Regions from separate parts of the Streptomyces sp. NPDC003393 genome, predicted to be linked through region 1. Evidence: riboswitches for the same ligand, from Rfam matches in the RefSeq annotation. Region 1 holds a riboswitch; the other holds the start of a gene.
The links. A riboswitch is a leader RNA that binds a small molecule or an ion and turns the genes downstream of it on or off. The one in region 1 is predicted to bind ZMP and ZTP.
Positions count from the first base shown of each region.

Region 1 (4,750 bases):
AGCTTCATCTCCGGGGTCGGCACACCGACCAGCACCACCGTGCCGGCCAGGTCGCGAGCGTAGAAGGCCTGCCGGTAGGTCTCCGGGCGGCCGACGGCATCGATGACGACGTCGGCGCCGAAGCCGCCGGTGAGCTCGCGGATCGCCTCCACGGGGTCGGTGTCAGCGGAATTGACGGTGTGTGTGGCGCCCATGGTCCGGGCGGTCTCGAGCTTGCGGTCGTCGATGTCGACCGCGATGATCTTCCCGGCGCCCGCCAGGTACGATCCGGCGACGGCCGCGTCGCCGACCCCGCCGCAGCCGATCACGGCGACCGAGTCGCCCCGGCCGACCCCTCCGGTGTTGATCGCCGCGCCGATGCCGGCCATCACACCGCAGCCCAGCAGCCCGGCGACGGCAGGAGACACGGACGGGTCGACCTTGGTGCACTGGCCCGCGGCCACCAGCGTCTTCTCGGCGAAGGCACCGATCCCGAGGGCCGGGGAGAGCTCGGTGCCGTCGGTCAGGGTCATCTTCTGCCGGGCGTTGTGGGTGTCGAAGCAGTACCAGGGGCGTCCGCGCAGACACGCGCGGCACTTCCCGCACACCGCACGCCAGTTGAGGATCACGAAGTCGCCGGGCGCGACGTCGGTGACCCCCTCGCCGACCGACTCCACCACCCCGGCGGCCTCATGCCCGAGCAGGAAGGGGAACTCGTCGGTGATGCCGCCCTGCTTGTAGTGCAGGTCGGTGTGGCAGACGCCGCAGGCCTGGACCCGTACGACGGCCTCTCCGGGCCCGGGGTCCGGCACGACGATCGTCTCGACCCGTACGGGCTCGTCCTTCCCCGGTGCGATCACGCCGCGCACTTCCTGGGCCATGGTGGTGGTCCCTTCCGTCGACCGATGTCCGTGGTTCCGACCCTACCGGCGGCCACCCGGTACAGGCGTGGTCGCGCCGGTCGCCGCGCCCGCGTGATCAGTGGATGCCGGGCACCAGCCCGAAGAGCGGGGAGGCGAGACCGGTGACCTGCCTGAGCTGGTTCAGTCGGTCGAGGTCGCGCGCGCGGTTCAGGGAGGAGAGCTGCTCGGAGACCGAGGGGACCGCGTTCCGCTGCTCGGCGGGGAGGCCGGTGCGGGCGAGCGAGTCGACCGCGTCGAGCGGCACCAGCCTGCCGGCGACCGGGACCCCGGCGTCGGCGGCGCTCGCCGGCAGCGCGGCGAGACCCGTGGCGGAGGCGGCGAGAGCGACGACGGTGACGATACGTCGGGTGGAGATCATGTCCTCAGCAACGCGGCCGCCCCCACCCGGACACGGCCTGGCACCCTCGCTCACCCGACAGGGCGAGAACGCGGCGGGGACGAGAACGCGGCGGACGGACGGGGCGTTCACCGCGAACTCCTGGATCCGGCACGGCGCGCACCGGACGTAGGCCCGACCCCGCACACCGGCCGCACGTCCGACCCCGCGTGCCGGCGGCACCATCCGCGTGCGCGGGGCCGGTCGGCTTGCCCGGCCCGCGCACACGGGGGACGCTCGAAGGACAGGCCCGTGACGGCCCGCTCCCGCCGGGCCACGGCTTCGTGGGAGGTCACATGGCGACCACGGCACGCCCGGCCCGCGGCACCGGAGCGCCGCGCGACGGCGGGATCACCGGTCGGATCGTGATCAGGACATGGGACGCGTAGGCAGGAAGGCCGCACGGGTCCAGGTCAGCTCCCGGCTGACATGGAGTTTCTCGGCCCGCGCCGGAGTGGGCGGGTCGCACTCGGCCCGGCTGCGGCCCTCGCGGGCCGCCTCCGCGGCGCAGCGGCTGGCCTCCGCCGCTCTGGTGAGGTCCCTCCTGCACGCGGTACGGCCCCGGACCCGCGCCCGCGGGCCGCGGGTCCGGCCGGGCCGGCGGGTGGGTTCGGCTAGGCTGGGGCGGGGCCGTGACTGGCGCTGAGGTGGAGCACCACCGGGGAGCGGCCCCCGCGAGTCGTAGCCGCGCGCCTGGGTGATTCCGTCGAACGCTCAGGAGTGGACCATGTCCCAGGCCCGGCTCATGGACGGCACCGCGCTCGCCCGACGCATCGTCGAGGAGACCGCGCGCAAGGCCGCCGACCTCACCGACCGCACGGGCACCGCACCCTGTCTGGCGACGGTGCTGGTCGGCGAGGACCCGGCCTCCGTCACCTATGTCCGGATGAAGCAGAACCGGTGCCGCAAGGCCGGCATCGACTCCCGCCGTGTGGCGCTGCCCGCCGAGACCACCACCGAGGAACTGGTCGGCACGCTGCGCTCCCTGTCGCAGGACCCCTCCGTCCACGGCATCCTGCTCCAGCACCCGGTCGGCGACCACATCGACGAACGGGCCGCGTTCGAGGCGATCGCGCCCGAGAAGGACGTCGACGGTGTCACCTTCGCCTCCTTCGCCACGATGAGCTTCGGCCTGCCGGGGTTCGTCTCCTGCACGCCCGGCGGCATCCTGCGGCTGCTCGACGCGTACGACGTCGACCTGGCCGGCAAGCGGGCCGTCGTCGTGGGGCGCAGCGCGATCCTCGGCAAGCCGGTGGGCATGCTGCTGCTCGCCCGGGACGCCACGGTGACGTACTGCCACTCGCGGACGCGTGACCTCTCCTCCGTGGTCCGGGAGGCGGACGTCGTGGTCGCCGCCGTGGGCCGGCCGCGGCTCGTCCGCGGCCAGGACATCAAGCCGGGCGCGGTCGTGATCGACGCGGGCTACAACGAGGGCAACGTCGGCGACGTCGACTTCGACTCGGCCGTGGAGCGGGCCTCGCTCATCACGCCGGTGCCCGGTGGTGTCGGCCCCATGACCATCGCCACGCTCCTGGAGCAGACGGTGGACGCGGCCGCCCGGCAGCTCGGCGTGTGACCGGCGCGGAGTGAACGCCTCCGGATCCGCCGGGTCGTTCACCGGCGGCCGGCTCCGGCGCGGCCATACTGACCGTCGTGCGCGTAGCGATCATGACGGCGGGTTCCCGGGGAGACGTCGCCCCCTTCACGGGACTGGGGCACGGCCTGGCCCGCGCGGGGCATGCCGTCACCCTGGTCACCCACGGGCGCTTCGAGCCGCTGGTCGCGGGCTCGGGACTCGGCTTCCACGCGCTGCCGGTGGATCCACGGGCCGAGCTCGGGTCCCGGCGCGGACGGAGCCTGCACCGCAGTGCGACCGGTGCGGGCAAGATGCTGCGGGCGGTCGGCCTGGCGCGGGCGGCGCTGGCACAGATGACGGACGAGCTGATCGCGGCGGCGGAGAAGAGCGACGTGCTGCTGCTCTCCGGCTCCCTGGGGCCGGTCGGGCATGCCATCGCCGAGGCGCTGGGCCTGCCCTGCATGGGCGCCCATCTGCAACCTCTGTCGCCCACCCGGGAGTTCGCCCCTCCACTGCTCGGCGGCGGTCACTGGGGCGCGCCGGTGAACCGCCTCGCCGGGCACGGGGTGAACCTCGCCGTGGAGCGGGTCTTCTCGGCGGCCGTGCCCGCCGTGCGGGCGCGGCTGGGGCTGCCCGCCTCGCGCATCGGCACCGCCCGCCGCATCCGCGCGGGGCTGCGGCTGCCCGTGCACCATGGCTTCAGCCCGCTGGTGGTGCCCCGGCCGCGTGACTGGCGGGCCGGTCTGGAGGTGGGCGGGTACTGGTGGCCGTACGACCGTGACGCCCGGCTCCCGGGCGACCTGCGGGAGTTCCTGGAGGCGGGGCCGCCCCCGGTGTTCGTCGGGCTGGGCAGCGCCACCGTGCCCGACCCCGTCCGGCTCAGCGAAACGATCGTGCGCGCGCTGCGCCGGGCCGGACTGCGCGGGGTGGTGCAGCGGGGCTGGGCCGGGCTGGCGGCGGCCGGTGACGACATGCTGACCGTCGACGACGTCCCGCACTCGGCGCTGTTCCCGCGCATGGCCGCCGTGGTGCACCACGCCGGGGCGGGCACGACGGCGGCCGGGCTGCGCGCCGGGGTGCCCGCGGTGCCGCTGCCGGTCCAGTTCGACGAGGGGTTCTGGGCGCAGCGCCTGATCCGTCTCGGGGTGGCCCCGTGCGCCGTCCCGCTGCGCGGGCTCACCGCGGACGCGCTCTCCGCCGCGCTCACCCGGGCCACCGGGGACGCCGCCCACCTGCGACGGGCCCAGGCGCTGGGCGCCCGGATCCGCGAGGAGGACGGCGTCGCGCCGGTACTCGCCGCCGTGGACCGGCTGGCGGGCTGACCGGCCCGTGACGGACGAAGGTGCGGGCCGCCTTCGTCCGTCACGGGCCGCCTTCGACCGTCGCCGGCCGTCTCGTCCGTGACCGGTCGTCTCGTCCGTCGCCGGCGGGTGTGTCGCGGTGCCGTCGGCAGTGTCCTACGCGGTCACCTGGTCACGCCGTGTGCGGCGCCGGGTCCCGTCAGGCCGGGCCGACACCCCCGTTCCCCGGTTGCGGACGCTGCTGGAAGAGGCGCACCGGCACCGTGTCGGCCAGGGCCTTGTACCCGGCCGGGTCGAGGTGGAGGTGGTCGCCGGTGTCGTAGGCGGGCAGCAGTGCGCGCGGGTCTCGGGGGTCACGGGCCGCCCGGTCGAAGTCGATGACGGCGTCGAACCGGCCACTGGTGCGGATCCACCGGTTGACCGCCTGCCGGGCCGATTCGCGGAGGCCGGCCGGGTCGTCGTAGCCGTTGCCGCCGAAGGGGGTGAGGGTGGCACCGTAGACGCGGATGCCCTGGGCGTGGGCACGGGTGACGATCTGCTGGTAGGCATTGATGAGGTCGTCCGTGACCTGCTTCATCGCCGGCCCGGTCGCGTC
Region 1 covers NZ_JBSFRB010000001.1:122,112-126,861, forward strand. The annotation lists gene ACWDUZ_RS00525 (S-(hydroxymethyl)mycothiol dehydrogenase) at 1-860, opposite strand, end outside; gene ACWDUZ_RS00530 (hypothetical protein) at 958-1,260, opposite strand; ZMP/ZTP riboswitch at 1,901-1,984, shown strand; gene ACWDUZ_RS00535 (bifunctional 5,10-methylenetetrahydrofolate dehydrogenase/5,10-methenyltetrahydrofolate cyclohydrolase) at 2,006-2,854, shown strand; gene ACWDUZ_RS00540 (glycosyltransferase) at 2,947-4,176, shown strand; gene ACWDUZ_RS00545 (SGNH/GDSL hydrolase family protein) at 4,355-4,750, opposite strand, start outside.

Region 2 (4,750 bases), on a different contig from region 1:
GCCGCGTCAGGAGCTGATCGACCTCTGAGCTCCCCGGGGGGCGGGACACCCCTGGCCGGGTCAGCCCAGGTCGATCTCCGGGTACAGCGGGAAGGCGGCCACCAGGTCGGTGGCGCGGTGGGAGATCTCGTCGGCGATCTTCGGGTCGAGGACGTGGGCGGCCTTGGAGGGGGCGCCGGACTTGGTGGTGCCGGGCTCGGTGCTGGTGAGGACGCGGTCGATCAGGCCGGCGACCTCGTCCATCTCCGCCGTTCCGAGGCCGCGGGTGGTGAGCGCGGGCGTGCCGATGCGGATGCCGGAGGTGTACCAGGCGCCGTTGGGGTCGGCCGGGATCGCGTTGCGGTTGGTGACGATGCCGGACTCGAGGAGGGCGGCCTCGGCCTGGCGGCCGGTGAGGCCGTAGGAGGTGGCGACGTCGATCAGGTTGAGGTGGTTGTCGGTGCCGCCGGTGACGAGGGTGGCGCCGCGGCGCATCAGGCCCTCGGCGAGGGCGCGGGAGTTGTCGACGATGCGCTGGGCGTAGTCCTGGAAGGCCGGCTGCCGGGCCTCGGCGAGGGCGACCGCCTTGGCGGCCATGACGTGCGGGAGGGGGCCGCCGAGGACCATGGGGCAGCCGCGGTCGACCTGGTCCTTGAGGGAGTCGTCGCACAGCACCATGCCGCCGCGCGGGCCGCGCAGGGACTTGTGCGTGGTGGTCGTGACGATCTGGGCGTGCGGGACCGGGTCGAAGTCGCCGGTGAGGACCTTGCCGGCGACCAGGCCCGCGAAGTGCGCCATGTCGACCATGAGCGTGGCGCCGACCTCGTCGGCGATCTCGCGCATGATCCGGAAGTTCACCAGACGGGGGTACGCCGAGTAGCCGGCGACGATGATCAGCGGCTTGAACTCGCGGGCCTGGGCACGCAGCGCGTCGTAGTCGATCAGGCCGGTGGCCGGGTCGGTGCCGTAGGAGCGCTGGTCGAACATCTTGCCGGAGATGTTGGGGCGGAAGCCGTGGGTGAGGTGACCGCCGGCGTCCAGGGACATGCCGAGCATGCGCTGGTTGCCGAAGGCCTGGCGCAGCTCGGCCCAGTCGGCCTCGGTCAGGTCGTTGACCTGGCGGGCGCCGACCTTCTCCAGGAAGGGGGCCTCTACGCGGTCGGCGAGGACGGCCCAGAAGGCGACCAGGTTGGCGTCGATGCCGGAGTGGGGCTGGACGTAGGCGTGGCGGGCGCCGAAGAGTTCGCGCGCGTGCTCGGCGGCCAGGGACTCGACGGTGTCGACGTTGCGGCAGCCGGCGTAGAAGCGGCGGCCGACGGTGCCCTCGGCGTACTTGTCGCTGAACCAGTTGCCCATCGCCAGGAGGGTGGCCGGGGAGGCGTAGTTCTCCGAGGCGATCAGCTTGAGCATCGCGCGCTGGTCGGCGACCTCCTGGCCGATGGCGTCGGCGACGCGCGGCTCGACGGCGCGGATCACGTCGAGGGCGGCGCGGAAGGCGGTGGACTCGTGGGAGAGGGGCGCAGACATCTCGGGGACCTCCGGGCGTGGCGTTCGGCGTTCGGCGTTCACGGTACGGCCCAGGCGCACGGCACACTCGCTGCTCGGGCCGCTCCCCGATGGTCGGTCCCATCTTTGGGCCCTGGCGTCACCAGGACCCGACGCGCCAGTCACGGCCCGCCCGTCAGCCTACCGGGTGACCTGCCCGAAGGCCCTGCCGCGTCCACCATGCGAGCCGCGTCGTGCGGGCCCGTCAGAGGATCACGTGCGGCAGGAACCGGGCGTACTCGTCGGTGACCAGCCCGGCCGACTCACGGATGCCGAGACCGGCGGACTCGTCCTCGACGACCCAGGCGCCGAGGACGACGTGGTTGCCGTCGAAGGCGGGCAGCGGGGCGAGCTCCTGATAGCAGCAGGGTTCGTCGCGCACGACGGGCTCGGTCCCCGGTTCGTGGACCGTCACTCCCTCGCCCTCGCGGCCGAGCAGCGGCTTGGCCACCCAGCCGGCGCCGTCGGCCAGCTCGCGGGGCCCGTCCAGGTACGCGGGAAGCAGGTTGGGGTGGCCCGGGTACAGCTCCCACAGGATCGCCAGCAGCGCCTTGTTGCTCAGCAGCATCTTCCAGGCCGGTTCGATCCACAAGGTGGAACCGGTCCCGCCGCCGTTGTCCAGGGTGTCCAGGACGTGGCCGCCGAAGCGGTCCGTGGTGAGCCACTCCCACGGGTACAGCTTGAAGATGCTGCGGATGAAACGGAGGCCGTTGTCGACGAACCGTCCGGAGAGCGGGTCCCAGCCGATCTCCTCCACGGAGATCCAGTCGGTGTCGAGGCCGGCCTGCTCGGCCGTCTCCTTCAGATAGGCGACCGTCATCAGGTCCTCGCCGAGTTCGTCGGCGGCGGAGTGCGCGAAGTGCAGCGGACTGCCCGGCGGGAGCAGGCCGGCCTGCTTCCTCCAGGCGGCGACGAGCCGTTCGTGCAGGGAGTTCCACTGGTCGGCGCCGGGGAACCGTTCCTCCATCCAGAACCACTGGGGCGAGGCGGCCTCGACCAGGGAGGTGGGGGTGTCCGCGTTGTACTCCAGGAGCTTGGCCGGGCCGGTGCCGTCGTAGCGCAGGTCGAAGCGGGCGTAGACGGAGGGGAGTTCGGCGCGCCGCCGCCAGGACTCGGCGACGGCGTGGGCGACTCGGGGGTCGGTGATGCCGAGGTCCGCGAAGCGCCCCGTGGTGACGATGTGGTCCGCGGCGGCCAGGCACATGCGGTGCAGTTCCTCGACGACCTCCTCCAGCGCCTCCACCTCGGGCAGGGAGAAGACGTAGTAGGCGCTCTCGTCCCAGTAGGGGCGCAGGGAGTCGTCGGGGTAGCGGGTGAGCGGGTAGATCAGGCCCTGCGCCTCGACGGTCCGCTGCCAGCCGGGGCGGGGCTCGACGGTGCGGCGTTCCATGCCCGGCTCAGCCGCCGGACTTGCCGTGGCCGCTGCCGAAGCCGCCGCGGTCGACGCCGCCGTGGCTGCCGGCGGACCCGCCGGAGCTCTTGCGGGGCTTGGTGAAGGAGCCGCCCTCGATCCAGCCGCTCTTCTTCTTGCCGCCGTAGTACCAGGCGCCGTCGACGGAGGTCGCGGACTTGCAGTTCTTGTCGGAGACGACCTTGTATCCCTGGGAGAAGGTGTAGCTGTCGCGGTCGACGCAGCGCTTGTCCGGGTCGGAGGAGCACGCGGTGAGCGCCGAGGCGAGCAGTCCCATCCCGCCCAGCACCACGGCGCCCGACCTGAGTTGCCGCCCGGTGTCCGCCATGTCCGTCTCCCCCTTGTCGTCGGCTGCCGGCGGGTGGCCGCCGGTTTCCGACGGACAGCCTAGAGATCAGGTGTGAGCGCCCGCCAAGGGGCCCCGCGACCGGCGCCGCTCGCCTACAGTCGGCCCGTGCTCTCGGGAATGGTGTGCGCGCTCGGCGCGGCGGTGTGTTTCGGCACGGCGACGGTGCTCCAGGCGGTCGCCGCCCGGGCGGCGGCCGAGCCGGGTGGCACGCGGGGCGGCGCGGCGGACGCGGCGCTGTTGCTGCGGGCGCTGCGGCAGTGGCGGTACGCGGCGGGTCTGGGCCTGGACGGACTCGGCTTCCTGTTGCAGATCGCCGCTCTGCGGTCGCTGCCGATCTACGCGGTGGGCGCGGCCCTGGCGTCCAGCCTGGCGGTGACGGCGGTGGCCGCGGCCCGGCTGCTGCGGGTGCGGCTGCGCGGGACGGAGTGGGCCGCGGTGGGCGTGGTCTGCGCCGGCCTGGCGATGCTGGGCCTGGCCTCGGGGACGGAGGGCGGCCGGGACGGTTCCACGGCACTGAGGTGGGCGATGCTCGCGGCGGCTGCGGCCGTGCTCGCCCTGGGCGCGGTGTCCGGCCGTCTCCCCCCGCGCGGCCGGGCCCTGCTGCTCGGCCTGGGCGCGGGCCTGGGCTTCGGTGTGGTCGAGGTGACGGTGCGGCTGATCGACTCGCCGCGCCCCGCGGCGCTGTTCGCCGACCCCGCGTCGTACGCCCTGGTCCTGGGCGGCGGCGCCGCGTTCCTGCTGCTCACCTCGGCGCTCCAGCGCGGCTCGGTGACGACGGCCACCGCCGGGATGGTGATCGGCGAGACGATCGGCCCGGCCGCGATCGGCGTGGTGTGGCTGGGCGACCGTACGCGGGAGGGCCTGGGATGGCCGGCGGTCCTGGGCTTCGCGGTGGCGGTGGCCGGAGCGCTGGCGCTGGCACGTTTCGGGGAGGCTCCGGTGACGCCGACGGCGGCCGACGGGACGGTCCCGGCGGGAGCGGCGCCGGGCGGCACACCGGCGCCGGGGGCGGCGGCGGACGCGGTGGCGCCTGTCGAGCGGCACTGAGCGGCGCGGCGCGCACGGCGGCCGGGGCCGCGCGGGCGTGGCCCGGGGCGCGGAGCCGTGGGCTGCCGTCAGGGCAGGACCCGGCACAGCGCGTCCAGGGCCGCCGCCCAGGCGTGGTCCGGTGGAGTGCCGTAGCCGACGACCAGGGCGTCCACGGGGGTGACGGCGGCCTGCTCGTGCCGGTAGCGGGACAGGCCGTGAAGGGCGAGCCCCTGCCAGGCCGCCGCCTGGACCACGGCCGGTTCGGTTCCGGGCGGCAGCCGCAACACGGCGTGCAGTCCGGCGGCGATACCGGTGGGACGGACGGCCGGGGCGTGGGCGGCGAGCGCCTCGACCAGTGCGTCGCGGCGGCGCCGGTAGCGCAGCCGGGCGGAGCGTACGTGCCGGTCGTAGGCGCCGGAGGCGATGAACTCCGCCAG
Region 2 covers NZ_JBSFRB010000002.1:66,831-71,580, reverse strand. The annotation lists gene ACWDUZ_RS02320 (hypothetical protein) at 1-28, shown strand, start outside; gene ACWDUZ_RS02315 (glycine hydroxymethyltransferase) at 61-1,506, opposite strand; ZMP/ZTP riboswitch at 1,548-1,660, opposite strand; gene ACWDUZ_RS02310 (glutathionylspermidine synthase family protein) at 1,730-2,914, opposite strand; gene ACWDUZ_RS02305 (hypothetical protein) at 2,922-3,263, opposite strand; gene ACWDUZ_RS02300 (hypothetical protein) at 3,402-4,331, shown strand; gene pdxR (MocR-like pyridoxine biosynthesis transcription factor PdxR) at 4,400-4,750, opposite strand, start outside.
Region 2: linked by a shared signal. The riboswitch ahead of ACWDUZ_RS02315 (glycine hydroxymethyltransferase) and the one ahead of ACWDUZ_RS00535 (bifunctional 5,10-methylenetetrahydrofolate dehydrogenase/5,10-methenyltetrahydrofolate cyclohydrolase) in region 1 are both predicted to bind ZMP and ZTP.